Regions from separate parts of the Planococcus sp. S3-L1 genome, predicted to be linked through region 3. Evidence: riboswitches for the same ligand, from Rfam matches in the RefSeq annotation. Region 3 holds a riboswitch; each other region holds the start of a gene.
The links. A riboswitch is a leader RNA that binds a small molecule or an ion and turns the genes downstream of it on or off. The one in region 3 is predicted to bind cobalamin.
Positions count from the first base shown of each region.

Region 1: another riboswitch for cobalamin. It lies ahead of QMF37_RS09920 (acyl-CoA thioesterase); the one in region 3 lies ahead of QMF37_RS01565 (ABC transporter substrate-binding protein).
Region 2: another riboswitch for cobalamin. It lies ahead of QMF37_RS15655 (hypothetical protein); the one in region 3 lies ahead of QMF37_RS01565 (ABC transporter substrate-binding protein).

Region 1 is NZ_JASISN010000008.1:105,278-113,630, forward strand. Features, by position in the region: gene pabB (aminodeoxychorismate synthase component I) at 1-185, opposite strand, end outside; gene QMF37_RS09890 (anthranilate synthase component II) at 160-783, opposite strand; gene QMF37_RS09895 (GNAT family N-acetyltransferase) at 1,036-1,383, opposite strand; gene QMF37_RS09900 (DUF1259 domain-containing protein) at 1,410-1,814, opposite strand; gene QMF37_RS09905 (flavodoxin domain-containing protein) at 2,271-2,723, opposite strand; gene QMF37_RS09910 (ribonucleotide-diphosphate reductase subunit beta) at 2,704-3,750, opposite strand; gene QMF37_RS09915 (ribonucleoside-diphosphate reductase subunit alpha) at 3,763-6,048, opposite strand; gene QMF37_RS09920 (acyl-CoA thioesterase) at 6,050-6,535, opposite strand; cobalamin riboswitch at 6,685-6,861, opposite strand; gene QMF37_RS09925 (PAS domain S-box protein) at 6,958-7,734, opposite strand; gene QMF37_RS09930 (DUF3934 family protein) at 7,942-8,127, opposite strand; gene QMF37_RS09935 (TetR/AcrR family transcriptional regulator) at 8,214-8,353, opposite strand, start outside.
Region 2 is NZ_JASISN010000022.1:29,849-38,201, forward strand. Features, by position in the region: gene QMF37_RS15630 (DUF2207 domain-containing protein) at 1-835, shown strand, start outside; gene QMF37_RS15635 (YqcI/YcgG family protein) at 943-1,677, shown strand; gene QMF37_RS15640 (LacI family DNA-binding transcriptional regulator) at 1,805-2,821, opposite strand; gene QMF37_RS15645 (arylamine N-acetyltransferase family protein) at 2,981-3,739, shown strand; gene QMF37_RS15650 (ABC transporter substrate-binding protein) at 3,798-4,742, opposite strand; gene QMF37_RS15655 (hypothetical protein) at 4,739-5,287, opposite strand; cobalamin riboswitch at 5,451-5,644, opposite strand; gene QMF37_RS15660 (HNH endonuclease) at 5,700-6,653, opposite strand; gene QMF37_RS15665 (GGDEF domain-containing protein) at 6,841-7,956, opposite strand; gene QMF37_RS15670 (GNAT family N-acetyltransferase) at 8,160-8,353, opposite strand, start outside.
Region 3 is NZ_JASISN010000001.1:316,020-324,372, reverse strand. Features, by position in the region: gene QMF37_RS01595 (cobyric acid synthase) at 1-491, opposite strand, end outside; gene QMF37_RS01590 (bifunctional adenosylcobinamide kinase/adenosylcobinamide-phosphate guanylyltransferase) at 496-1,044, opposite strand; gene QMF37_RS01585 (pyridoxal phosphate-dependent aminotransferase) at 1,026-2,105, opposite strand; gene cbiB (adenosylcobinamide-phosphate synthase CbiB) at 2,092-3,045, opposite strand; gene QMF37_RS01575 (adenosylcobinamide amidohydrolase) at 3,045-4,508, opposite strand; gene QMF37_RS01570 (FecCD family ABC transporter permease) at 4,511-5,512, opposite strand; gene QMF37_RS01565 (ABC transporter substrate-binding protein) at 5,496-6,467, opposite strand; cobalamin riboswitch at 6,641-6,827, opposite strand; gene argS (arginine--tRNA ligase) at 6,872-8,353, opposite strand, start outside.

The sequences.
Region 1 (8,353 bases), on a different contig from region 3:
GCTTCATAAGAAACATAGCCCGCTGCGTAAAATCCATCTCCGACTGCCTTCTCTACCTTATCCATAATTGTTGGCACTTCTGCTAATACAGCTGTTTCGAAGATGCTTACTGGCTCACTAAAAAAAAGCGGTTCAATTTCGCCTGCTTCATTTCGAAACTCATACAATAGGTGAGGGTTTGACATTTCCAGCACCTCCCTTATTATTTTCTTTCCACCACTTCGCAAGTTCATAGCAATTTTTCAGCATGGCAAAGCCTTCAGCTGTTAAAATCGATTCTGGATGAAACTGGATGCCTTCAACCGGCATGCTTTGGTGCCGAACGGCCATGACTGCTCCGTCTTCTGAACGTGCGGTCACGACTAAACAGGTAGGAAGAGGTTCTTGTGCTACTAGTGAATGATAGCGAGTGACAGCTGTTGGATTGGTTATTCCTTTAAACAATCCGCCTTCATCATGCGTTAAGATGGAAACTTTCCCGTGCATTGGCCGACTTCCTTTTACAACCTGTCCTCCAAAATGTTCAATAATAGTTTGATGGCCAAGGCAAACACCTAGTATTGGGATCTGTCCACTTAGCTCTGTCAATACAGCTTGACTCGCGCCAGTTGCAGTCGGACGTCCAGGTCCAGGTGACAGTACAATGAGGTCCGGCGCGAGATTTTCTAGTCGTGTTACAGTAAGTTCGTCATTTTGAAAAACGATTACAGCGTCGTCCAACTGCTCAAAATAATGAACGAGATTATAAGTAAATGAATCTTGGTTATCGATGATGATAATCACGGGCACACCTCTTAACTCTACTTTAGTGAATCGTTTCGCTATTTTTATTATACGCTGTGAAAAGCGTTTGATGGAAATTTATCCATAGCAAATACAAGAGTTTGAGCAATGTCTTTGCGACGAATTTAGCGTAGTGATGTTTGCCCTTTTCCGCCCCCGTTCCAATTAGCCTGCTTTTACTAGGGCTACAAAATAAAAATTGATGGAGGAAAACCAATCATTTTTCTCCATCAATCTATTTTGAAACCCCCTTTATGCGCTGCATTTCGTCATAAAATTCTTTGTTTCTTTAGAAGGTTTTGCTTGGCGGTTCCCCATTACTCTTCCGACAGATACTATCATTTCATGACCAATACCTTCTCCTCGAAATGAAGGAAGCACGGAAATATGCTGGACTGTGAAAAACTCGTCGTCTTCTACGTGAATACCAATAATGCCCACATAGTAATTGTCTGCTTTCCAGAAGAAAAGTTGCCAATTCGGACGCTCGTTGTATAGCGCCATCGTCTTTTTCAACTGTTTCACATTTCGCTCTTGGGGCATGTATGCTAGCAAACCCATTGCAATTTTTTCATGCGATTTTCTATATCTGTGAATCACCAATACCCCCCTCTTTCGCTAGTCCTTCAAACTAAAGAATTTTGTTGAATGGCATCGAGAGCAGTTGCTAGTCTCCTAGCAAAATCTTCAGGTGGTTCTTCTGACGACAAGTAAACGCAGATGATGTCCGGATTCGTATCCACACGATGCTGATAAGTCGTTGGCAATGGAATCGGATATTGATGAAGCGCATTGATAAACGAATCTAGCTCGCTTGGCAGCAAAAAAATCTCTGCCTGATTGAGTGCATCTCCATTTTCTTGTACATGTTTAAAAGAAATATCGTGATCTAACGTACAACTAAAATTTTTATTATGAGAAACAATATTGATTGTTCTTTTTCTTTTAACTAAACATTCTCCTGCCTGCAACTCTACCTCTGCATTCATCAGCATACCTACTCGTTCAGCTAATTGTTGCAATTGCTTCATCCAGCTCACCCTCTCTATTTTTTGCACAAACTTATCTATCCTTTTGGAAAAGAAATGTAGACAGAAAAACGCCGAAAAGAACCGTACGATTCTCTTCGGCGTTGTTTACAGCACTATTGTCTGTTACATCCAGCCAAATCATTAACGATATATATGATTACATTTATAGACATCTATGGAGTAGATTTTTTTGACGGGAACGCCGAATTTCCGTACTTTTTAATCTGCTCTCTCGTATAGGTGTATCTGGCATCTTAAAATACAGCAAATAAAAGTTCACAACAAAAAGTTCCAACGTTTTATACGACTGGAAGTAGAGAGAATTTACATTTTCGCTCTTTTATCTTCTATACCCTGTTTCCGAAAAGTAAACACTTTTCGGAAAATAAAAAAACCCTAAATGGCTCACATTAAAAGTGGCTATCGTTTAGGGGCTAGTTCACTATCTGGGTTTTGTCATTTAGTAGATTGAATCAGCTCAGCTAATTTTTCACAGCGAATAAAGTCACGCGGCTGCGGTGTCAATTCTACTTTCAAACTGGCAACTAGTGTTGTCTTTACGTACAGCATGTCTCGAAAACGATCGACTGCTCCACAAAACTCTGCGAAAAAACTATCGCCCGTCCCGAAAACCGCCGTTTGTAATTCTTTGTGTTCTAGTTTTTCAATCGCATGATATAAATCGCGCAGTTCTCCAGGAATTTCACCACTTCCCCACGTATACGTTCCAATTAACAGCGTATCGAAATCCGACAAGGCTGCTAGTGGAAAATCTTCTATTTTGTATAGCTCGGTATGAAGTCCTTGTTGCAAAATAGCTGCTTGTAGCATCTCTGCTAGTTGTTCTGTGTTGCCGGTAACAGAAGCATAGACAATCGCCAGTTTCGGCTTATAGCTCGTCAAAACCATTCGACTGCGACACTTTCGTATACGTGCGTGATTTCTGTTCAAAGAAATCCGATTTTGTGTCGTTCATCATGTCATCACCAAATACGTGAATCCAAGGCATCGGATTGCTGCGTTCTTCGTATAAATTATCTAGTCCTAGCTGACGCAGACGCTTATTGGCCAAATACTCAACGTAGCCCTCAAACTCAACCAAATCCAAGCCCTCAATATCAGCCAAAATGTAATGCGCCCATTCTTTTTCTAGCTGTACTGCTTTGTCGATCGTTGTATAAATATATTGAATGTTTTCATCTGTATGCAATTCCGGATTTTCTGTCAGCATAATGCGGATAAATTGCGCGATAAAATAGGCATGCTGCATTTCGTCGCGTTGAATATAGCTAATCATCGTACTGGTTTTTAGCATTTTTTGCTGACGCGCCAAATGGTAGAAAAACGCAAAGCCAGCATAAAAATAAATGCCTTCGAGATTGATGGAATTGACGCTCAGCTTAAATAAGTTTTGCGGCGTTGGATTTTGTCGAAATTCCTCGTATGCGTCTAATATCAATTCATTTCGTTTCTGAACAACCGGATCGCTTTTCGCTTGATCGAAGCGTGCGTTTTGTTCGCTTACGGATACCAGTGAACTCAATATATACGAATATGACTCCGTGTGTACCGCTTCTTGCTGAGAAATGACGGCAAAAATGGCTTTGAAGCTCGAATCGGTCACATAATCCATTGCTTGACTCATTGTTGGTGTTTGCAAGCTGTCGAGTGACGCTAATTGCGTGTTGATCCGTAAAAAGACATCCTTTTCTACATCGCTCAAGCTATCCCATTGCTTGATGTCGTCTTGCATATTAATTTCTTGTGCTTTCCAGAAGTTAGCAAGCAATGCTTGATACAAATCATACATTTGCGGATAAGCAATGTCGTTCCAGTTTAACAGCCCCGAAGACTGGCCGTTCAACACGCCAGTCGATTTGTTTGGGTGCTCCGGATTTAATAATTTAATCTTTGTTAACGGTTCATGTATGGTCATGATCATTCTCCTTTAGCTTTGGCATGCTTCGCATTCTTCGATTTCTGCCTGAGACGTACTGCGGACATAGTAAGTCGTTTTTAAGTTTTGCTTCCATGCTTCTAAATGTAATTCCAACAACTCTTTTGCTTTAATCGTGTGCGGCACATAAAAGTTAAAGCTAATCGATTGATCAATATGGCGTTGACGCGCTGCATTTTGTCGAATGCTCCATTTTTGGTCCAATACGTGACGCGAACGACGATAATAATCATACGTGTTGTGATCCAAGTCTGGTGCAGTCACTTTAAATTTGAAATTCTTTTTCTCTTCTGCGTATTCCACTGCGTATAGCGGATCAATGCCGTCTGTTGAACCACCAATTTTCGCAGTTGATGAGTTAGGTGCAACAGCCATCATCCAGCCATTTCGAACTCCTGTTGTTGCCACTTGCTGTTGCAAGTCATTCCACCGCTCACTTGTGTAGTTGCGACGTTCAAAATACTCGCCTGTGTGCCATTCAGAACCTAAAAACTGACTGAACGCGCCTTTTTCTTCTGCTAGTTGCATAGAAGCACGTATCGTTTGATAAGCAATTTCCTCGTAAAGCTTATCGGCAAACTCAACCGCTTTTTCACTTTCCCAATGGATGCCTTCAAGTGCAAGTAAGTGGTGCCATCCGAACGTTCCTAAACCAATTGCGCGGTATTTTTTATTTGTTGCTTCAGCTTGTCCTACTGAAATCGTATTCAAGTCAATGACATTATCAAGCATGCGTGTTTGAATCGGCACTAAACGCGCTAATACGTCCGCTCCAACCGCTCTTGGCAAGTTGATCGATGACAAATTACAAACCACAAAATCGCCTGGTTTGCGGATCATGACGAGGTTGCCGTCTTCATCAGTATATTCTTTAACAATAGTAGTAGCTGACATATTTTGCATAATTTCTGTACATAAGTTACTGCAATAAATCGATGTCAGCCCGCGACCTCTTGTGTGCTTGTTCGGGTTTTGACGATTGACTTCGTCACGGTAAAACATATACGGTGTGCCAGTTTCTAGCTGAGACACCATGATGCGCGCCATAATCTCCATTGCGCGGTAAGTTTTACGCGGCAACAACGGATGATCAACTGCTTCTTGGTATTTTTCGCTAAAGTATTTGGTGTCTTTTTCATCGTAAAAATCTTCAAGTCCTAAGGCATTGCCATTTGCGTCTTTCCAACCCATCACTTGCTTAACTTGGTGCGGACAAAACGTATGCCACTCGCCAATACTGCGTCCGTTTTCGTCTTTTTCTTGCAAACGCTCCATAAACAAATCTGGAAGTGACACACCTGTGAAAATATCATGTGCTTTACGGCGCTCATCGCCATTATTGGTTTTCAAATCCAAGAAGCCATTCATAATGTCTTTATGGAAGACATCTAAGTAAATCGCGACAGCTCCTTGACGCTGACCTAATTGATCCACACTGACCGCCGTATCGTTAAGCAAGCGAATCCACGGTACAACGCCTGAGGAATTGCCTTTGAATTTTTTAATGTCTGAGCCTAACGCTCTTACTTTGCCGTAATAAATGCCGATGCCCCCACCATCTTTACTAAGACGCGCGATATCCCAGTTGTTTAAGTAAATGCCGTCTAAAGAATCGTCTACCGTATCGATAAAGCACGAAGACAATTGCCCAAAACTTTTACCTGCATTCGATAAAGTTGGAGTCGCAACGGTCATATACAAATGACTCATCGCCCAATACGCTTCTTTAACAAGCTCTAATCGACGCTCTTGCGGCTCATTTTGCATCAACGTCATGGCAATAACTAAAAAGCGCTCTTGCGGGAGTTCAAACAACTGCCCTTCATAGTCTTTTGCCAAATAACGATCTGCCAGTAAAAACAAACCGATGTAGTTAAATAGCAAATCCCGACTCGGCTCGATTTCTTGACCTATTTCTGTAATCTCCTCTTGTGAATAAGAAGCTAAGAGCTCTTTTGAGTAGATCCCGACTTGTGTTAATACTTTGATTAACTTATAAAAGTCACCATATTTTTCAGTAGCGGAATAATTGCGGCTGCTTGCGGCTTTCTTATACAAATCACTGACATACAACTCTGCCGCTACGTAAGTCCAGTCTGGCTCGTCCATGGTGATACGATTTAATGCATAAAGTAAGGATTGCTCGCCTTTTGCTTGTTCAGCGAGTTTTGCTGCTCGCTCTAGTAGCTCGCGCGTATCTAGTCCATAAACCTCAGTTGCTCGCTTGAGCGCTTTTTCTACTGCGTCCATTTCTGTTGTATCTGTTTTCATATTCATATCAGCATAACTCCTTTGCGAATTCGTTTACTTTCATGCGTCGTTGCTTCCGCTCTTGTGCGCTTTTGAATAATTCTTTTTCAGCAGGAGTTTCCGGTATAACACCAACGACTGGCGTCGGTTTGCCGTCACCGTCGACTGCAACCATTGTCAAAATGGCTGTCGTCGTCAAATTTCTATTGCCGGTTTCAATTTGTTGGCATTCAGCTTTAACGTACACTTCCATCGATGTTCTACCTGTCGATATCACAACACCTTCTAGGATGAAGATGTCCCCTACTTTAGCAGAAGATAAAAAATTTACCGTATCAATCGAAGCTGTTACGACTGCTTTTCCGCTGTGCCTCATGGCAGTAATCGCGGCAATTTCATCAATATACGCGAGTACGGTTCCACCGAATATCGTTCCTAAATGATTCGTATCAGGTGGCAACACTAACTTTGTTTGAATGGTTCTTGCTACACCTGCTGCTAATGGTTCTGTCATGATTGCATTTCCTCCTTCTATGTAAAACAAAAAAACCCATCCTCTCAAGGAGGATGGGTTGGAAAACGCAGAATAGCGAATAAAGGCAGCAAAAAACCAGCTGCTTACGCAGAATATCTTCGTTATCCTTCTCAACTCCCGGAGAAGATCATAAACTTAAAACAAAGGCAGGTCTCCTGGCTTGTGCGTCGTCCTCTGCTATCTCCTTCCCGTCCATTGGACAGTGGATTGTGATAGCTCGTCAGCACTTACAGTTGCGGGTACAGCTCCGGTATTATCGGATTCCCTTTTAAGCCTTCTCAGGCACCTTCATCACTATTTTTACTACATATAGTTATTAATATGATAAAAAACACTAAATATTGTATCTATACACTATAAACCACTTTCATACTTTTAACAAGACTATTTAAAAACTCGTTTTAATTAGCTAACAAATATTGTTTTAAAGCTTGTTTTACTGTGCCTATTGTCTTTAATTTGCTAAAGTCTATGCGCACATCGACAGCTTTTAATGCCAGTTCTGGTCGAATTCCTGTAAAAATAATTTGAATACCTAATAAGCGCATGATTTGATCAATTTTGTATAGAAATTCTGCAACCACATTATCGATATTGTAAATCCCCGAAACATCAATAATGAGACAGTGCAAATTTTCTCCTTGAACTTTCTGCGGGATAACATCGAGCAGGCGCATACTTCGGTCCCCATCGACTGATCCTACAAGTGGTAGTACAGCTAGTCCATCAATGATCGGAACAATTGGTGCCGAAATTTCGTTTTTAAGTTGCAAAAAGTCATGCGACATTTTTTTCTGAAGCGTGATGTCCCGCATAATAGACTGGATTGCTATCGTTTCTCCGTACTGAACCGGGTAACAATACAATTCTACATCGGCTAAAGTTCCGTCAAAACGTCTAACAGTCGTCTCCATTAATTCTCCAATCGTTCGATCTTCCATTCCTTTTTGAATCCGTTTCGTGATTAATTCTTTAAAGTCATCTGTAAAAACTCCTACTACATCTGCCCCTACAACTTCTTCTTGCTTCGCTTTAAAAAATTCAGCACCTGATTTGTTTATATATAAAACCTTCTGATTTGAATGGATAATTGTTGTCTCGTCGGAATAATTCACGATTTCTTGATACATTTTTTCTTTTTCTGGAATACTTACTAACGAAGTTGGTCCATTCGTCATATCCCTTCACCCCTTTCGTTTCGGAAACTATCTATTACTCATTTTACACTTTTTCGAAAAAACTTTCAGTATTTACCAATACGCGAAAATAACTCATTCATTCTTACTAATTTTACCACTCATGAGACAAAAATTCTTATCATCCATTGCGATTTCACATCAAATAAAAAAGAGCTGCCAGTTGAGCAACTCCCCCTACTTTCCTATCTATGCATCGACCCATTCAGAAGCTAGTTCTTTTTCTGTTTTCGGCTCGTCCGCTTTTTTAGTATTTTTGCTCGTATACGGTTTAAAGCTCTTGGCTTTGTTGGCGCCAGATTTCCAGCGAGTCCATCCTTTTTTGCCAGTTCCCTGACCCGTACCACTTTTCGGTTTCGCTTTTGCTTTGCTCATTTTAATCACTCCATTACTGCTACATTACTGCAACGATGAAGTACATCTTATCACATTAAGCCGTAAAATTAAACAAAATGTTCTTGTCAGACACGGGAAAGCCCTGTTCTCAACAACTTTAATTCCAATTCGTAATTTGCAATAGACTCATCAATCGTTAAGTTTTTAGCGAAGTATTCAATCCAATTCCTAACGGTCACCGAAATCATAATTTTAAGCAAATGGT
Region 2 (8,353 bases), on a different contig from region 3:
GCAAAAAATGAGCATTCCAGCGACTCTCTATTTTACTAAGTCTTCCATTTTAACACCTGCTGTAACAGCAGCAGCCTTAATGGAACTGGTACGTAAACAAAAGATTGAACAGCTATCAGAAGAAAAATTCCGACTGATCGACCGCAATACTGAATTTATTCACGAGGCTACGTTAATCGAACTGCTTTTTGATAAAGTAGGTGATGGTGAAATTTTTGAAACAAAAGAGTTGGAAAGCTACACAAAACAAGAGCTGAATCATGCTTCTTACACCGACTCTATCACTCTTTGGCAGCAAGGCATTCAAGAAGAGGTCAAACAGTATGAGCTTTACGACAAACACCCCTTGTTGCGTGGGATCGTTGGAACTAGCGGACTGGTATTTGGTGTAGCTTCCATCTTTTTCGGGTTCTTAGAATTGTTTCCAATGATGGTTGTTTCTATAATCATTGCTATTGGCTTTATTGGATTTTGTTTTTACTCTCCGATTACTTATAAAGGCCATGTGATTCGAGAAGAATGGAAACAGCTACGGACTGCGATGAAAAATCTAGAGCCAACAGCTTGGAATCATTTAACGCAAGACGAAAAGATGCGTGCTTTTAGCTACCTACTTGGGGCAGACGAAAAATCCACCCACCTTACAACACTAAGCTTCACCACTGCCTATAGCGATTCGGCATTTGCAGATTTCGGATTGTTTTATAATCCTGTTTTGTTGACTGGACTGTTTGTTGCTGCCTATTCCAGCACCAGCACTTCTGCTAGTGCTTCAGGAGCGATATCTGCAGGCGGGGGTGTTAGCGGTGGCGGTGGTGGATCTGGTGCATTTTAATCGCTTGACCAAGAGGCTGAAAAAATCTCAGCCTTTTTTTGTTTTGCCCGCTGTTTCTTAGGGAACAACAAGTAAAACGCAATTTTATACAACAGGAGGAACTTCTCATGATTACGACAAACTCTGCTTTATTAACGAAAGAAGATTTTACAACACGCACAGACTTGCCTCAATGGCTATTAGCCGAATACACTACTTTTCACAAAACTGTAACGGATAAAACTTTTCCATGCTACTTCGGCATGAACGGCGAGATGAAAGGAGAATTACGCTATGCGTATATCACACAAGAAGACTGGCGCAATTTACCTGCAGCTGTTGATGCATTCTTAACGTTATTTGATGACCCAAAGCATAAACGCCACGGGCTATTTGTCTTTGTTGAGCCTTTCAAGAAAGAAGCTTCACTTGAAACTTATCGGCAACAGTTTTGGGACATTTTGCAGTACTTACATGATGAAGATGACACAGAATGGCCGAAAGAAGCCCCGCGCGATCCAGACCATTATTTATGGGATTTTACTTTTAAAGGGGAACCCATCTTTATTTTTGGCAATACACCCGCTTATAAACAGCGCAAAACTCGTGACCTCGGCAATGCGATGGTTTTAGGATTCCAGCCCCGCCGTATTTTTAAAGGATTAACAGGAACTGAAAAAGGCGGCATAATGTCACGTGATAAAGTTCGACAACGTGTAGAAGCATGGGATCATTTGCCAACTCATCCCGACATTAGCCACTTTGGTGACCCACAACATAACGAATGGAAGCAATTTTTCATCGGTGACGACAGCGAACCTATCCAAGGGAAATGTCCATTTACTCACAAAGAAATGAAATGATCAGTAGATTTACCATTAATGAAAATTTTTTGTAAATAAATCTGAAAGACCAAAAAGAGCCGTGCCGGTATGTTTGCCGGCACGGCTTTTTAAATTGACTAGATGAATTTCCAGCCACTATGGCTTGTTAACGTAGAGCAGTCGTTTTCCGTTCATAAAACTGCACATCTCTAGTCACATTAAACGCTTCGTCTTGATTGTAAAGAAGCATATCAAATAGTCTTTTTACCGCTTCTTGACCTAAATTTTCCAGGCTATCGGACGTTCCGACAGAAGTTAAGTTCAGAGATGAATGTTGGCCAATCTCTGAATTGCCAATTCCAACGATGCTGATGTCTTGTGGAATTTGATAGCCTTCCTGTTGATAAAAATCCAGTAATTGGATGGCAATTTCATCAGTAGCAGCAACAATAGCTGTCGGCTTTTTCTTTAATGCTTGTAAATTCTTAAAAGCTTTAAATAACGAGTTTTTATCTGTCTCCGTAACCACTAACCGCTTTTTACGAACTTTGATTTTCTGTTCTTGAATAGCTTGAATAAATCCTAGAAGACGATTATTATAAGAGGGATTATTCAATGTACCTCCTACCCAAGCAATTTCTTGATGGTTCATTTCTATTAAATGATGGGCAGCTAAATACCCAGCTTCAGTGTCATTCAAGCCAATTGAATGATGACTACCTGAATAATTAGAGTTCAGCAAAATCACCGGTGTGTTCGATTCACTTATTTTATCATACTCTTCTTTATTCAGTAACACAGAAATCAAAACGATGCCTTGTGCTTTGCTAGACAATACCGCATCGAATACATCCGATTCATTTTCTTTTGCAATAAAATGACTAATTACTTCATAGCCTTGCTGCTTTGCATAATTTATAATAGCCGGGGTGGCTTCAGTAAAGATTGGATCATCTAATGATCCAACTACCAAATGAATTGCTTTCACTTGGTTCGCATTCGCAGTAAATGGAACAGTCTCCTCTACTCCACCCAATGAATAATTTAGCTCATTCACTGCAGCCATTACTTTATCGTACGTGTCTTTCCTTACTTGATCTGGTTTATTCAGTACGCGTGAAACAGTCGTTTGTGATACACCTGCATGTTTTGCTACATCAGTCGTTGATACCAAATCTATCACCCTACCTTCTTTTTTCATCTAATTGAATTCACTATTCAACTGATTTTTCACCTAAATTTATTTACCCATTCATTGTATCACGTCTGCAAAAATAACTACACTTAAAAATGAATAGCATCTACAAAAAAACATTTACAGTAATAGGAGGAATGATTAGTCATGATGAATAAAGAAAAATACCTAGCTCGTTTTAACGCTTCTGCGATTCAAGAATATTATTTGCAAGATTTGACTGAATTGCAATCTTTGCATATGCAAAATATCCCATTCGAAAATTTAGACGTTATGCGACATGTTCCAATTTACTTAAACTTAGAGAAAATTTATGAAAAAATTGTTAATCAGCGGCGAGGTGGGTATTGTTACGAATTAAATGGGTTGTTTCACTGGCTTCTCAGTCAGTTAGGATATCAAGCAAAACTAATATCGGCAACCGTTCAAAGACCAAATGGCACTTGGGCCAAAACTGATACGCATGCGGCGATTCTCGTGGAGTTTGATACGCTTTACTTAGTAGATGCCGGTTTTGGAGACTCGACGATGAGTCCAATTCCGCTTGGTGGTGAACGCCATACTGATCACAGTGGTACTTACCGCATCGAAAAAGTGGATGACGTTTATTATGATCTGATTCGTGAAAATGAAGAGAACGAAAAAGTGCTTTATAGATTTTCAACAGATGAAAAGCAGCTGGTTGACTTTCATGAAGGATGTGTCTTTAATCAAGTATCTAAAGACTCTTCTTTTACACACAATGACTTAGTCACTCGGGCAACTCAAAACGGACGAATTACTTTGTCAGATCATCAGTTAACACGCTCAGAAAATGGACGAAAAACAAAAATCGAGCTGTCTCCAGCCGATAAGAGGAACGTATTAAAAGAGGAGTTCGGAATAGATCCAGCTAGCTTGGAATAACGCTATGATTTCCTGCATAAAAAAACTCCTCGCTTTTAAGGCGAGGAGTTTTTGTGTTTTAGTTAAATAAATCTGGGTAAATTGTTTTAGCTACTAATTCCACAGCGTCACCAATGCGCGGTCCAGGGCGTGATGTGATATCAGAATCCAAGAAAAAGACTTGATCGTTTTGAATCGCTTCGATATCGCTCCAGCCTTCACGTGCTTTGATCTCCCCGATTGGATCTTCCGTATAAGAAACCGTTGTTGTGATAATTTCTGGATTTCGTGTAATGACTTCTTCTTCTGAAATTTTTGGCCACCCTTCGAGGTCACCAAAGATATTTTCGACATTGGCATGGTTCAGTATTTCTTGTTGGAACGTTTTTTGACCTGCTGTATAAATTTCGGGCGAAGGACTGATTTCAAAAAACACTTGTTTTTTCGCTTCTACCCCTTCTATTTTTTCTTGTACTTCTTCAATTTGCTGCTGAATTGAGCTATTTAACGTATCCCCTTTGTCTTCAAGACCCATGACGGTCGAAATTTGTTCGATGTCGCCATACACATCTTCAAAAGATTGCGCTGATTCAATAACAAATACTTGGATACCTGCAGCTTCTAACTCTTCATAACCGGTTGGCGCACCTGTAGAATAACCGATGACGACATCTGGATCCATTTCAATGATGCGTTCTGCGTTAAAAACGACTGAATCTGAAATACGTTCAACTTCAGCTGCTTCTGCTGGATAATTATCATAATCAGTCGCGCCAATCACTTTTTCTCCTGCGCCAATGCCATACAAAATTTCAGTATTACTTGGAATAAGTGAGACAACTGTTTTAGGTACTTTTTCAAACGTCAACTCGTTGTCTAAATCATCTGTAACGGTATAGTTTGCTTGTTCCTCTCCTTTATTCGTTGGTTCTGCATCTGTTTTTTCTGTTGTTTCTGATTGACAAGCACCTAGAGTTAAAACAACTGCTCCGATAGCTACGTATTTGAACGAGGAAATTTTCATTGTTGATTGGTCACTTCTTTCTTTTTAGGTCTAGTTGGATAGGACTTGCTGACGAACGGGATTTCTTCCACTCCGTGATGCTGATTAACATAAACAGCCATCGTAAAAAGCACGTTGGCTAACAAATTGGCATAATCAAAGAGAATGTTCGGTATTTCTCTTTCTAAACTCACTTTGTGCAAGGCTCTTACTGATTTTTTCGCTTCACTGCGACAAACATGCAGGACGCATGCAGCGTGTGTTCCTTGCGGCAAAACAAAATTACCGATTTTATCCTTTGTGAAGTTTACATAATAATCATACATGTTACTTAGCTCAATCAAGTCTTCCTCATGAACGGCTATTTTACCGCGAACTGAGCCGTTCAAATGATAAGCCATAGGTTGTAAAATCTGCAGATCTCGTTGTATAGCTTCTATATCTTGTGTCAATGACAGGGCTTCTCCGATTCGGGTAGTTAACGAATCAGTCCTAATTTCAAAATCCACAGTAACTGCAGATTCCTGCATAAATGGATAACAAAGATAACGCATGTCTTTTTTCATCATTCCACCTCACTTCCGTTTGGTGAAGATCATGGCATTGAACGCTCTCTAAACAGCAAAAAGCCGCCCTCAAAAGAGGACGGCGGCATAGCTATTTAGAGACATACTTCAGCAGTCAAAATAGAAACGTTGCCGTATGATTCCCTTATCTTCCGAAGAGTAAAAATACGTTCAAAAAAAGGTAGGTCTCCTGGCTTGTGCATCGCTTTACTTTAAGAACCTTCCCGTTTAGTTGGTAACACTAAACAGTGGCATTTTCTTATTTCATACGCACTTACAGTTGCGGAAACAGCCCCGGAATCTAACCGGGTTCCCTGTTATGCTGACGAATCAGCACCTTTTTTCTGCATGATTATTCACTTGTTTCTAGTTTAGCATATGTCGTACGACAAAAGACATACTTATCGAACGATTATTGTTGATTGACCAGCAGTTTCACTTTAGGCAGTTCGGCAAAAACGATTCGTTTATGCCATCTTAAATAAAGAGCATGCTCTGGCGAAACGGGTATTTTTATCCCTCTTTTTAATTGGTAGGTGGGATAATGTTCTTCTGGAATTTGACTCGAAATACGGAGACTTCCGCCTCCGGTAAATGCGATGAACCCCGCTGAATACAAAGCAGCATGATTGGCACAAAGTAAGATGCCATTAAAAGCATCTAGCCGCTCTTCAGCTGAGCTGTCTTTCCAAGGCTTGGCATGCGTCGCTTTCAACACAGTGTCAATACCAATTCCACAAAGTGGACATTCTCCGTTCCAAAGCGGCAATAAACTATCTCTGAATTGTTCTTTACCTCTACGCATTTTCGTTTTGATTTGTAGTTCTGCTTCTGCAATCAAGCTGATTAATGGATCATGCTCTGTTTTTTTAATCACTTCCATTGACAACTCCAATTGTTCGACTTCCAAGGTGAAAATATTTAAGGCGCTAATTAGTTCTAAAAATTTCATCGCCAGTTCTTCATTGCATGGATACAAATAACCTGAATTGCCACTAGCATCTTCTTGAAATGCCGCGTATTTTACGGGCAGTAAAGGCTCTATGTCGCTAAAAAACGCCTTAATGGATAACGGATTGTCCAATTCGCGATAAACAGCCCGTGCGATAAATACCTCTTCAGTGCTGTCCTGCTGCTCGTCTGTACTTTTAGGTTTGGTTCCATGTTTACAATCTTCTCGTACATGACTAATAGCTACTAAAAATCCTTTTACATAATGAAAAACGATATCGCCTTTTTTTAACTCCTGCATTCGTTTCCAAGAGTGTGGAATCATCCCCGATTTATCAACCCTCGGTGACCAAAGAACCTCTGCGTTGCGTTCTTCTTGATAGGTCTCTCCTTGCATAACAATAAAACTATTCATGAATATCCTCCTAATAATAACATTGCTGAAATTCAATGACTCCTATGTAATAAATCAAGTTAGATAAAGAAAAACCTTTCCTTTTATTTTAACTCAAATCCAAAGCTTTTGTTGGGATTAAGAAAAGCATAAGCGCCGCAGCAAAAACAGCCACTATACACAGTGACTGTTTCATCATTTTTTCCGATTAAGATTTTACCAATTCACGTGCGTTTATTTCAGAATGAGCTGTCACACAATTTCTTCCATTATGCTTTGATTCATACATGGCATTATCGGCTTCACCAATCAATTCATCTAAGCTTTTGTCTCCTGTACTCATGCTGACACCCATTGACACTGTTAGTTTTCCTGCCGGTTGCAACTCTTCTCCGACAAACGGATAAAGCTCTATTTGTTTTCTAACAATTTCAGCAAGCATCAAAGCTTCACGTTGGTCTTGAGGGTTCGTAATGCAAAAAATAAATTCTTCTCCTCCATAACGAGCTACATGATCTTTGCTACGCGTATTGTCTTTCATTAATTGGCCAAGCGAACGAAGTACGGCATCTCCCTTTTGATGCCCATGTGTATCATTGTAAATTTTGAAATAATCCACATCCATCATAACAATGGCGAGTGGAATTTGTTGCACAATCAACGGCGCTAGTGTCTTTTTGAAAAAACGGATATTGGGCAACTGCGTCATCGGATCTTGATTTGAGTAATATTCCAGTTCTGTTCGCAGCAATAGTTGACGACTTTCTCCATTGGTGATTAAACCCATCGCCAATACCGCAACTCCAGCAAAAAACAACATGGCAATAATAATAGAAATAGTTGCTGGTGTAAATAAAAACATCCAGACTGATTTCAACATTTCGAAAATCAAAAAACCAGCCATCATTTTTTTGAGATTCAATAAATTGAAAAACTTATTTGATGATTTTTGATTGTGAAACAAGCTGCCAATAACGACTGGCAGTACAATCGTTTGCAAAATACCCAATACAACCGTCGGACCTTCGAAAGAGTACCGGAAGTATGCCGGGAATATAGCAGATAGCAGTCCAACTTTCCAACCAGCAATGTATGAAATAAAATAAAGTGGAACTTCACGCAAATCCAGTCTCATGCCCATATAAAAATACGGATTATACATGACGGAAAAGGTTAAAAAACTTATGAAGACAACACTTAATAGATATAAGAACTTTGATTCAGTCAAGTTTGGGAATAATAATTCTTTTGCTTTTAACGCCAAATACAATAAGGCGATAATTAATGCCATGTTTTCAAGAAAGAAAAAAAGCAATGCTGCCATCTATACATCTCCTATTCATAAGATATTCTATAATAGTCTACAATTAATAAGTCTAAAAATATAGATTAAATACAATATTGTACAAAATTCTAGTTGATTTGTGCTTTTCCTTTTCATATCCATGTATTTTTTATAAAGACAAAAAACACTTTAGCAATCTCAGTTCAAGACTGCCTAAAGTGCATGTATTGACTAAAAAAATTCTAGAGTAATTTCGACATAAACCATTCATTCATGTAGTTACCACCAATACCAATCGACTCTCTTTTGAGTCCCTCTACTACAAAACCTCTTTTTTTATACAACGCAATGGCAGCGTGATTGTGTTCTAATACGGTCAATTCAATGCGGCGAATTTCTTTGTCTTTTGCCCACTCTTCCATGGCCACGAACAATT
Region 3 (8,353 bases):
GCTACTAAAATTACCGGAACATCTGCACGTTTAGCAACCGTCATATTAACTATCTCGCGGTCGTTTAAGTTGACTTCAGCTGGACTCCCAGCTCCTTCAATAACTAGATGAGTAAAGTCTTGCGCCAAATTTGCTAGTGCTTGATCGATTGCTTTTAATCCTTTTTCGTAAAACTGTGCTCGGTAATCCATACCATCCATCGTTTCAAGTTTTTTACCAAATAAAATCACTTGCGATTTCATCCCACTTTCAGGTTTCAGTAAGATTGGATTCATGTCTACGGTCGCTAAAACACGCGCTGCTTCTGCTTGAACACCTTGCGCGCGACCAATCTCTTCGCCAAGTATTGTGACGTAGGAATTGTTCGACATGTTCTGCGATTTAAAAGGAGCTACTTCGAATCCTTCATCAGAAAAAATTCGGCAAAAAGCTGTACATATCATGCTTTTTCCGACATCTGATGAAGTTCCTTGAATCATTATTCCACGCATTTTTTCACTTCCTTCTAAATGACAACCCATTTTCCATTTCGAGTGCCTGATCAGCTTGCTGAACGAGCCAAATATGAATACGCCCAAGCCAGCTTTGGTACAGTCGATCTCGCACAAAGTCGTCTAATACTTCATTTGAGACAATTGTCAACAAATGGACTGTATTCAACATTTCCAGAATCGTCTCTTGTAACTTACCCCATTTCTGCTCCATGCAGTCTTCAATGTCAGCACACATATTGCCCGTTTCCCAACCTTCATAAAGTTCATTGGCAAGCCACGTTGTTACGCAGTCCCATAGCACCAAATCGTCCGGTTCAAGCTCTTGTAACACATTTGCCATACTGTAGGCTTGCTCAATAGTTAGCCAGCCATCTTCCTGCCGATCTTTTCGATGACGTTCAATGCGCTCGATCATCTCTTCATCATAAGCTTGACCGCTAGCCAAATAAATCCTCCGGCCCTTGCCAGTATCACGTACAAGCATTTCTGCATAAGCGCTTTTGCCGCTACGAACTCCACCACTGATAAAAACTAATTGACCTCGAGCCATGCTGCAATCGCCTCCCGAAGTTTCTCCATATTTTCCGTTGACTTCATGCCGATTCGGAACCACTTGCCATCCATTCCTCGGAACGATTCCGTGTGTCTAAGGACCATTCCTTTTTTTAATAGTTCTACGAAAAACGCTTGAGAATCATACGGGTCTGGCAACTGAAACGACAAGAAATTAGCGGCAGAATCAGTTGTTCGACAATGATTTCTACTAAAAAACTGCTGCATCTTCTGTCGTTCTGCTGAAGCGGCTCCAATCACCTTGAAGCGATAACTGACTGCTTTCAGACAATCTGCTCCAATCGCAGCAGACAAGGCATTAACATTCCAATGTGCCGCTCCTTGCTTTAATTGATCGATTGTTTCAGTTTGACTAACCGCATAGCCCAGTCGCAACCCAGGAATTGCATACATTTTGGTCATCGAACGAACAATGATAACATTCGGAAATTCCTGTAAAAACGGCATAAACGAAACTTGTTCGCCAATAAAATCGATAAAGGCTTCATCAAGTACCAGTTCGCAGTTTTGAATTAAACAAGCTTGCGCTATTTTTTTAAGTGTTTCGAGGTCTAACAAAATACCTGTAGGATTCTGTGGGTTGCAAATGTACAGCGCCGTGCAGCCTACAATGGCGGGTTGAAGTTTTTCCAACGTCAATTTCCAGCCATTTTCCGGTCCCAGCTGAATCACTCTGATCTGAACGTTTTCCGATTCCAGCGTTTGGCGGTATTCAGAAAATGCCGGTTCGATTAATACTACTTGTTGATTGCGATATCTTCTAGCTAACCAAGTGAAAATCTCAGCTGCACCGTTCCCTATAGCCAGTTGGTCTACTTTTACTTGATGAAATTTTGCAGCTGCTGTGCGAAACGGTTCTCCTTGTGGATCGGGATAAGTTCCGACCCGTTCTAGCATTTTGGGCCACTGTTCTGCCAAGAATGCAGGTGGACCGAACGGATGAACGTTTTCGCTGAAATCCACAATTTGCTCAGGGGGAGTGATTCCAGCTTGTTTATACAGATGTAGTGGATTAGCTCCGTGATTAGGCAATACCAAGCAAGATCCCTCCTAAAACAAATAAAATGAAAAATCCAATGGTGACTCGTTGCATGTGTCCAACAGTGTCATGAATATGTCGTGCTTCTAATGGATAAATCGGGATTCCCATTCGTGCACGGTAAGTCTCGACTCCACGATAACGATTTACACCACCGAGCTCAATGCCCAGTTGCACCGCTGTAGCCGCTTCTAACCAACCACTGTTTGGACTTGGATGCTTGGGTGCATCTTGTAGCCATTTCGCAAAACGTTGATGTAAGGACAGTGCCTGTTTGTTTTCTGTCATGATTAAAATCAAAAAGCCGGTTAACCGACTCGGAATGAAATTCAGCACATCATCGGTTTTTGCTGAAGCAAAGCCAAACTTCTCAAATTCCTCATTATGGTAACCGACCATTGAATCCAGCGTATTGACCGCTTTATACAACCATAATCCAGGTGCTCCAAGCAAAAATGCCCAGAATAATGGCGCGGTCACACCGTCGCTCGTATTTTCAGAAACCGTTTCAACAACGCCTCGCGTTATTTCACTTTCATTCAAGCCAGCTGTATCTCTGCCGACAATCCAAGATAATTTTTCACGTGCTAACACCATATCTTTATCGATCAGCGGCGTGTAAACATCCATCGCTGCGTCTTTTAAGCTCTTCTGGGCAAGTCCAGAAGCAATCAGTAAAGCTTCTAAGACAATTCCTACAAAAAGGTTCAACGAGTACGCCAGTGCGACAACTAGATAAACAATCAAAAACACGGTCAAGGCAATAGTTCCTACTAACAAAAAGCCGTTTCGGTAGGCGTTTGCCCCCTTGTTCCAGCGACGCGTTAATGTGCTTATTGCTGTGCCGATCCAGCGAACCGGATGCGGCCAATTTGGTGGATCTCCAACCATACGATCGATGGTTAAACCTAGCACTATCGCGATAATATGTGCCATTATCAATTTTTCGCTTTCGCTAGTTCATATAATTTGAGTGCTTCGACAGTACACTCAAAAACGCCAACACCGATTAATTTTCCAAGCTCGGTAATTGGCCCTGCATAAGGCAATTGCTCCCCTTGTTGCGTTGCCGCAACCAAACAACTATCAGTCGATGTTCCGGTTGCAATTGTACCAGTCAGCGGATCTTTAACTTGCTCTTGTTGAAGTGCTTTCGTTTTGGCTTCAGTCGCCGTAATCATTGCTTGGATAAATGCTTCATCCGACAAAACTCCATTAACTAGTATCCATGTGTTGATGGTACCAACGCGTAGCGTACGTTCTACTGCTTTTGAGACATCCACACCGTTTCCAACGCCTGCAGTTACCGCAATGACGACCGAACCAAAAGGACCTGCATATTCTTTAACAATGGCATCTTGCGTTTGAACCGCTGTCATCATTCCTACTGTATCCGTCGTTTTCAAGCCATTTCCCGCAATATACTCCGTCATTTCGTGAACACTATCATCTACATTATAAAACGCATCCACATGGCGATTCATAAAATTCCGGAACCATCCGGAGCCTGCATTGACGACTGCTGAGGAAACCGTTTTTAACGGAATGGGGCTTTTGTATAGCACCATGTCTTTAGAAATCTGAAATTCTTCTGCCCGAATTTTGAAGATGGCTGAAGCATTCTTAACTCCTGGCAATAAAGTGATTTGCGGCTTTGGTAATTCAGGATGTGGGTGATTGCTAACTCGCGTTTTATAGACCCGTTCAATATCCTGTTCGCGAACCACTTCATGTGGTTCACCCATTCGAACAACTTGACCCCGGTCAAGCAACAATAATTGATCGCAATACATAGACGCCAAATTGATATCGTGAAAAATCGAAACAATGGTTAACTCTTTTTCAATAGCTTGCTTTTTAATGGTATCGAGCAATTCCTTTTGATGGTTAATATCTAAGTGGTTCGTTGGTTCATCTAATAGTAAAATGCCCGCATCTTGCGCTAATGCTTGTGCGACGAAAACACGCTGCTGCTCGCCACCAGACATCCGGTCAATTTGCGTTTTTTCATAATGGCTAATGTCCATCAAGCGCATGGCTTCTATAACGGTCCGCTCATCTTCTTCAGACCATGATGAAAACCAGCCCCCTTGATGCGGATACCTGCCAAGCGAGACCGTTTCTCGAACTGTATGGGAAAAGGCGTGTGTATGCAATTGAGGCAATACCGCCATTTTTTTCGCTAGTTCTTTAGCTGGAAAATCTGCAATCGACATACCTTCGATTCGAACTTCGCCGCTTTCAGCTGGCAATACACCACTAATTAATTTCATTAAGGTCGATTTGCCGCTACCATTTGGCCCTAAAATACCTAGAATAGAGCCTTTCTTCACAGTAAAAGATACGTCTTTTACGATATTTTTATCGCCGTAGCCACCTGTTAGATCCTTTATTTCAAGCATTGTTATACCCCTCCTTTGCGCTGCCGGAAAAAGATAAAGGCAAATACCGGTGCGCCGATAAACGCCGTAATGACACCAATTGGCAATTCTGTTGGTGAGATAATCGTTCGTGATACCAAATCACAAACGATCAAAAGAGCGGCTCCATTAATAAACGACAAAGGCAAAACGTGGCGATGATCCGATCCCCATAATAAACGGGTCATATGCGGAACGACCAATCCGACAAAACCAATCGTTCCAGAAACCGAAACAGCGGCTCCTGTTAGTACCGATCCGCCAATCAAGATCGTCATTTTGCTCTTTTTGACATCTACGCCTAAGTGCTGCGCGCGTTCTTCACCGAACAGCATCGCATTTAATTCACGACGCTTTAGCCATAATATGAAAGAACCGATTAACACAAACGGCAACGCCATTCGGACATATGGCCAACCACGCATAGACACACTGCCGAGCAGCCACCCGATAATTTGCCGTAACTCTTCTCCTGTTAAAGCAATCATTAAAGAAATAATTGATCCAAGAAATGAACTAAAGATGATTCCAGTTAAAATGACGGTTTCCATTTTCATCGAGCGATCCACCAGTTTTGCAAAGCTCATAACGGCAAACATCGTCAGCAATGCTCCGATCATGCTCATAACCGGTAAGGTGAAGGGTCCTAAAAACGGTATCGAAATACCAAAAAAGAGCGTCGTCACAGCGCCGACTGAGGCACCGGAAGACACTCCCAGGGTGTAAGGATCGGCCAATGGATTTTTTAAAAGCCCTTGGAACGCAGCACCCGCAATCGCTAACGCTGCTCCAACAAGCCCTGCCAAAATTACGCGAGGCATGCGAATATTCCATAAAATATTGGCCGCCGCTTCATCTGATGACGGATTCCACAGCACAACTGGTGAAATAGAAACCGTTCCAACGGTCACCCCGAGCAATACGGCTCCTACTAAAATCAGCAGAGAGACGCTGTATGCTACTAGATGTTTACTCATTGAAAACATCAGGATAAACTGCCTGTGCCATTTCCATTAGTCCTGCAGTTAAACGTGGTCCTGAACGAGTGAGCATATCTGAATTTAAACTGTAGATGGCATCTTCTTTAACAGCTGTTACTTCTGCAAAGCCGCCACGTTTTTTAATTTGACCGACTGCATCTTCAACATAATCGCCTTCTGTCGTGATCATAACATCCGGATTTGCTGCAACGATTGCTTCTGGGTCCATAATAACCCATCCTTCTAATTCGCCAGCAACGTTTTCCGCATTAATCAATGTCAACATTTCATCCATGAATGTGCCGCTTCCCGTTGTGTAAATGTCCGGTTGGCTGCCGACTTCTAAAAAGACCGTTTTGGGTTCTTCAATTGTTGCTGCCAGTTCTTCGATTTCAGCCACTTGGACTTCCATTTCTGAAACTAGTTTTTCTGCTGCTTCCATCGTTCCTGTCGCTTGTGCAATTTCTGTAATTGAATCGTAAACTTCTTCAAAACTAGCCGCATTTTGAACGACGAATACGTCAAGGCCTGCATCACGTAATTGTTGCAATCCAGCATCTCCAACACCTAGTCCCGATTCGTGTGCAAGCACTAAGTCTGGCTGAAGGCTAATAATTTTTTCTACATTAAATTCTTGTCCCCCAATTTTTTCAACATCCGCTGTTTCTTCTGGGTAGTTATCATAATCGGATACGCCGACCATTTTTTCGCCTAATCCTAATTCATAAGCAATTTCTGTATTCGATGGAATCATCGAGACAATAGCTTCTGGCTCTTCTTCAATAACAATTTCATCTCCGACTGCATCTATGATGGTTACCGGATATTCAACTTCTGCTACTTCTGCCGGTGGTTCTGCTGGTGTTTCGACATCCTCTTCAGGTGTTGCCGCATCTCCACATCCTGCTAGTAAAACGGCTGCTAATCCCGCTGTTGCTCCAAACTTCCAAAACTTGTTCATCATTAAAATCCCCCTAGAGTGTCATGTTTTTGTTATAAAAATCGCTGCAGGCGGACGCTGATTTGTGGACTACTTAAAACTGACACAAAACAAAATCCCCCGCAAAGTTCTGCGAGGGATTGAAAGGACGCCATAAAAAAGCATGCGCATCCAGCCTTTCCTCGCAGGCATATGGGTGTGTTGTCATAAAGGCAGGTCTCCTGGCTTGTGATCATTGGTGTTTGCACCTTCCCAAAGCATTGCTTCAGTGGCATATTGCAAATTCCTCTCACATACAGTGGCGGGACCGCGCCGGAGTTGAACCGGCTTCCCTTTTAACTCATGTTCTTAGACATAAGCACCTTTATGAATCGCTATAAAGTTCGAATTCTGTTTCATTATACACGTAACCGTTTAGCTTTCGCTTACATTTTTTCAGGAGCTCTAACGCCGACTGTTTTGAGTGCATTCGCTAACGTTGTTTTCACAGCCGTGATCAATGCCAAACGAGCACTTGTCATTTCGGCGTTTGCTGCATCTAATACTTTATTGGCATTGTAGAAACTATGGAAATTTGACGCCAATTCTTGAATGTACGTTGTAATGCGGTGAGGTGCACGTTGTTTCGCTGCATCTGCGATGACTTGTGGGAAATCCCCAATTTTTTTCAACACATCAATTTCTTTTTCAGAAGTCAACAAGTTTAAATGCTCTTCTGAAGCTAGTAAACCTTGTTCTTCTGCTTGACGCAAGATTGAGCTAATACGAGCATGCGCATATTGCGAGTAATAAACCGGGTTTTCGTTGGACTGAGAAACAGCCAAATCCAAATCAAAGTCCATATGCGAATCGCCTGAACGCATCGCGAAGAAATAACGAACGGCATCTAGTCCAACTAGTTCGACTAGTTCGCGCATCGTTACCGCTTTTCCTGTACGTTTACTCATCTTCATTTTTTCGCCGTCTTTGTACAATTGCACCATCTGAATAATGCTCACTTCAAGTGTATCACGGTCATAACCAAGCGCTTCGATCGCCGCTTTCATCCGTGGAATATAACCGTGGTGGTCAGCACCCCAAACGTTGATCAGCTTGCCAAAACCGCGTTGCAATTTATCTTCATGGTAGGCAATATCCGGCATTAAATACGTATACGTGCCATCATTTTTAATTAAGACACGATCTTTGTCATCTCCAAATGTTGTTGACCGGAACCAAGTAGCACCTTCTTCTTCAAAGACATGACCATTTGCACGGAGCTTAGCTAATGCTTCATCGATTTTACCATTTTTGTATAAGGATGATTCTGGGTACCATTCATCAAACTCAACGCGGAAGTTTGCTAAATCTTGCTGCAGTTTAGCCAATTCCACTTTTAACCCGTGTTGACGGAATGTTTCAAAACGCTCTTCATGCGTCATGCTGACAAATTTTTCGCCATGTTCTTGAACCAGCGCTTCTGCGATGTCTTTAATATCTTGGCCACGGTAGCCATCTTCTGGCATGCTGTCGCCTTTGCCAAGTGCCTCAAAATAACGCGCTTCGATCGATAAAGCCAAATTGTTAATTTGGTTACCGGCATCGTTAATATAATATTCACGAGATACATCATATCCAGCCAAGTCTAGAATGTTGCATAGCGAATCGCCGACTGACGAGCCACGCGCATGCCCTAAATGCAGGTCTCCAGTTGGATTAGCCGAAACAAACTCTACTTGGATGCGTTCATTGCCGCCTGCCGTTGAACGCCCGTAATCTACTTTTTGCTCTAGTACGGTTTTGACAACGTCCTGCAAATAATCTTTTTTGATTGTAATGTTGATAAATCCGGGTCCAGCAATATCTACTGTTTGGATGTTCGCTGCATCTTTATCAAGATTTGCTACAATCGCTTCGGCAATTTCACG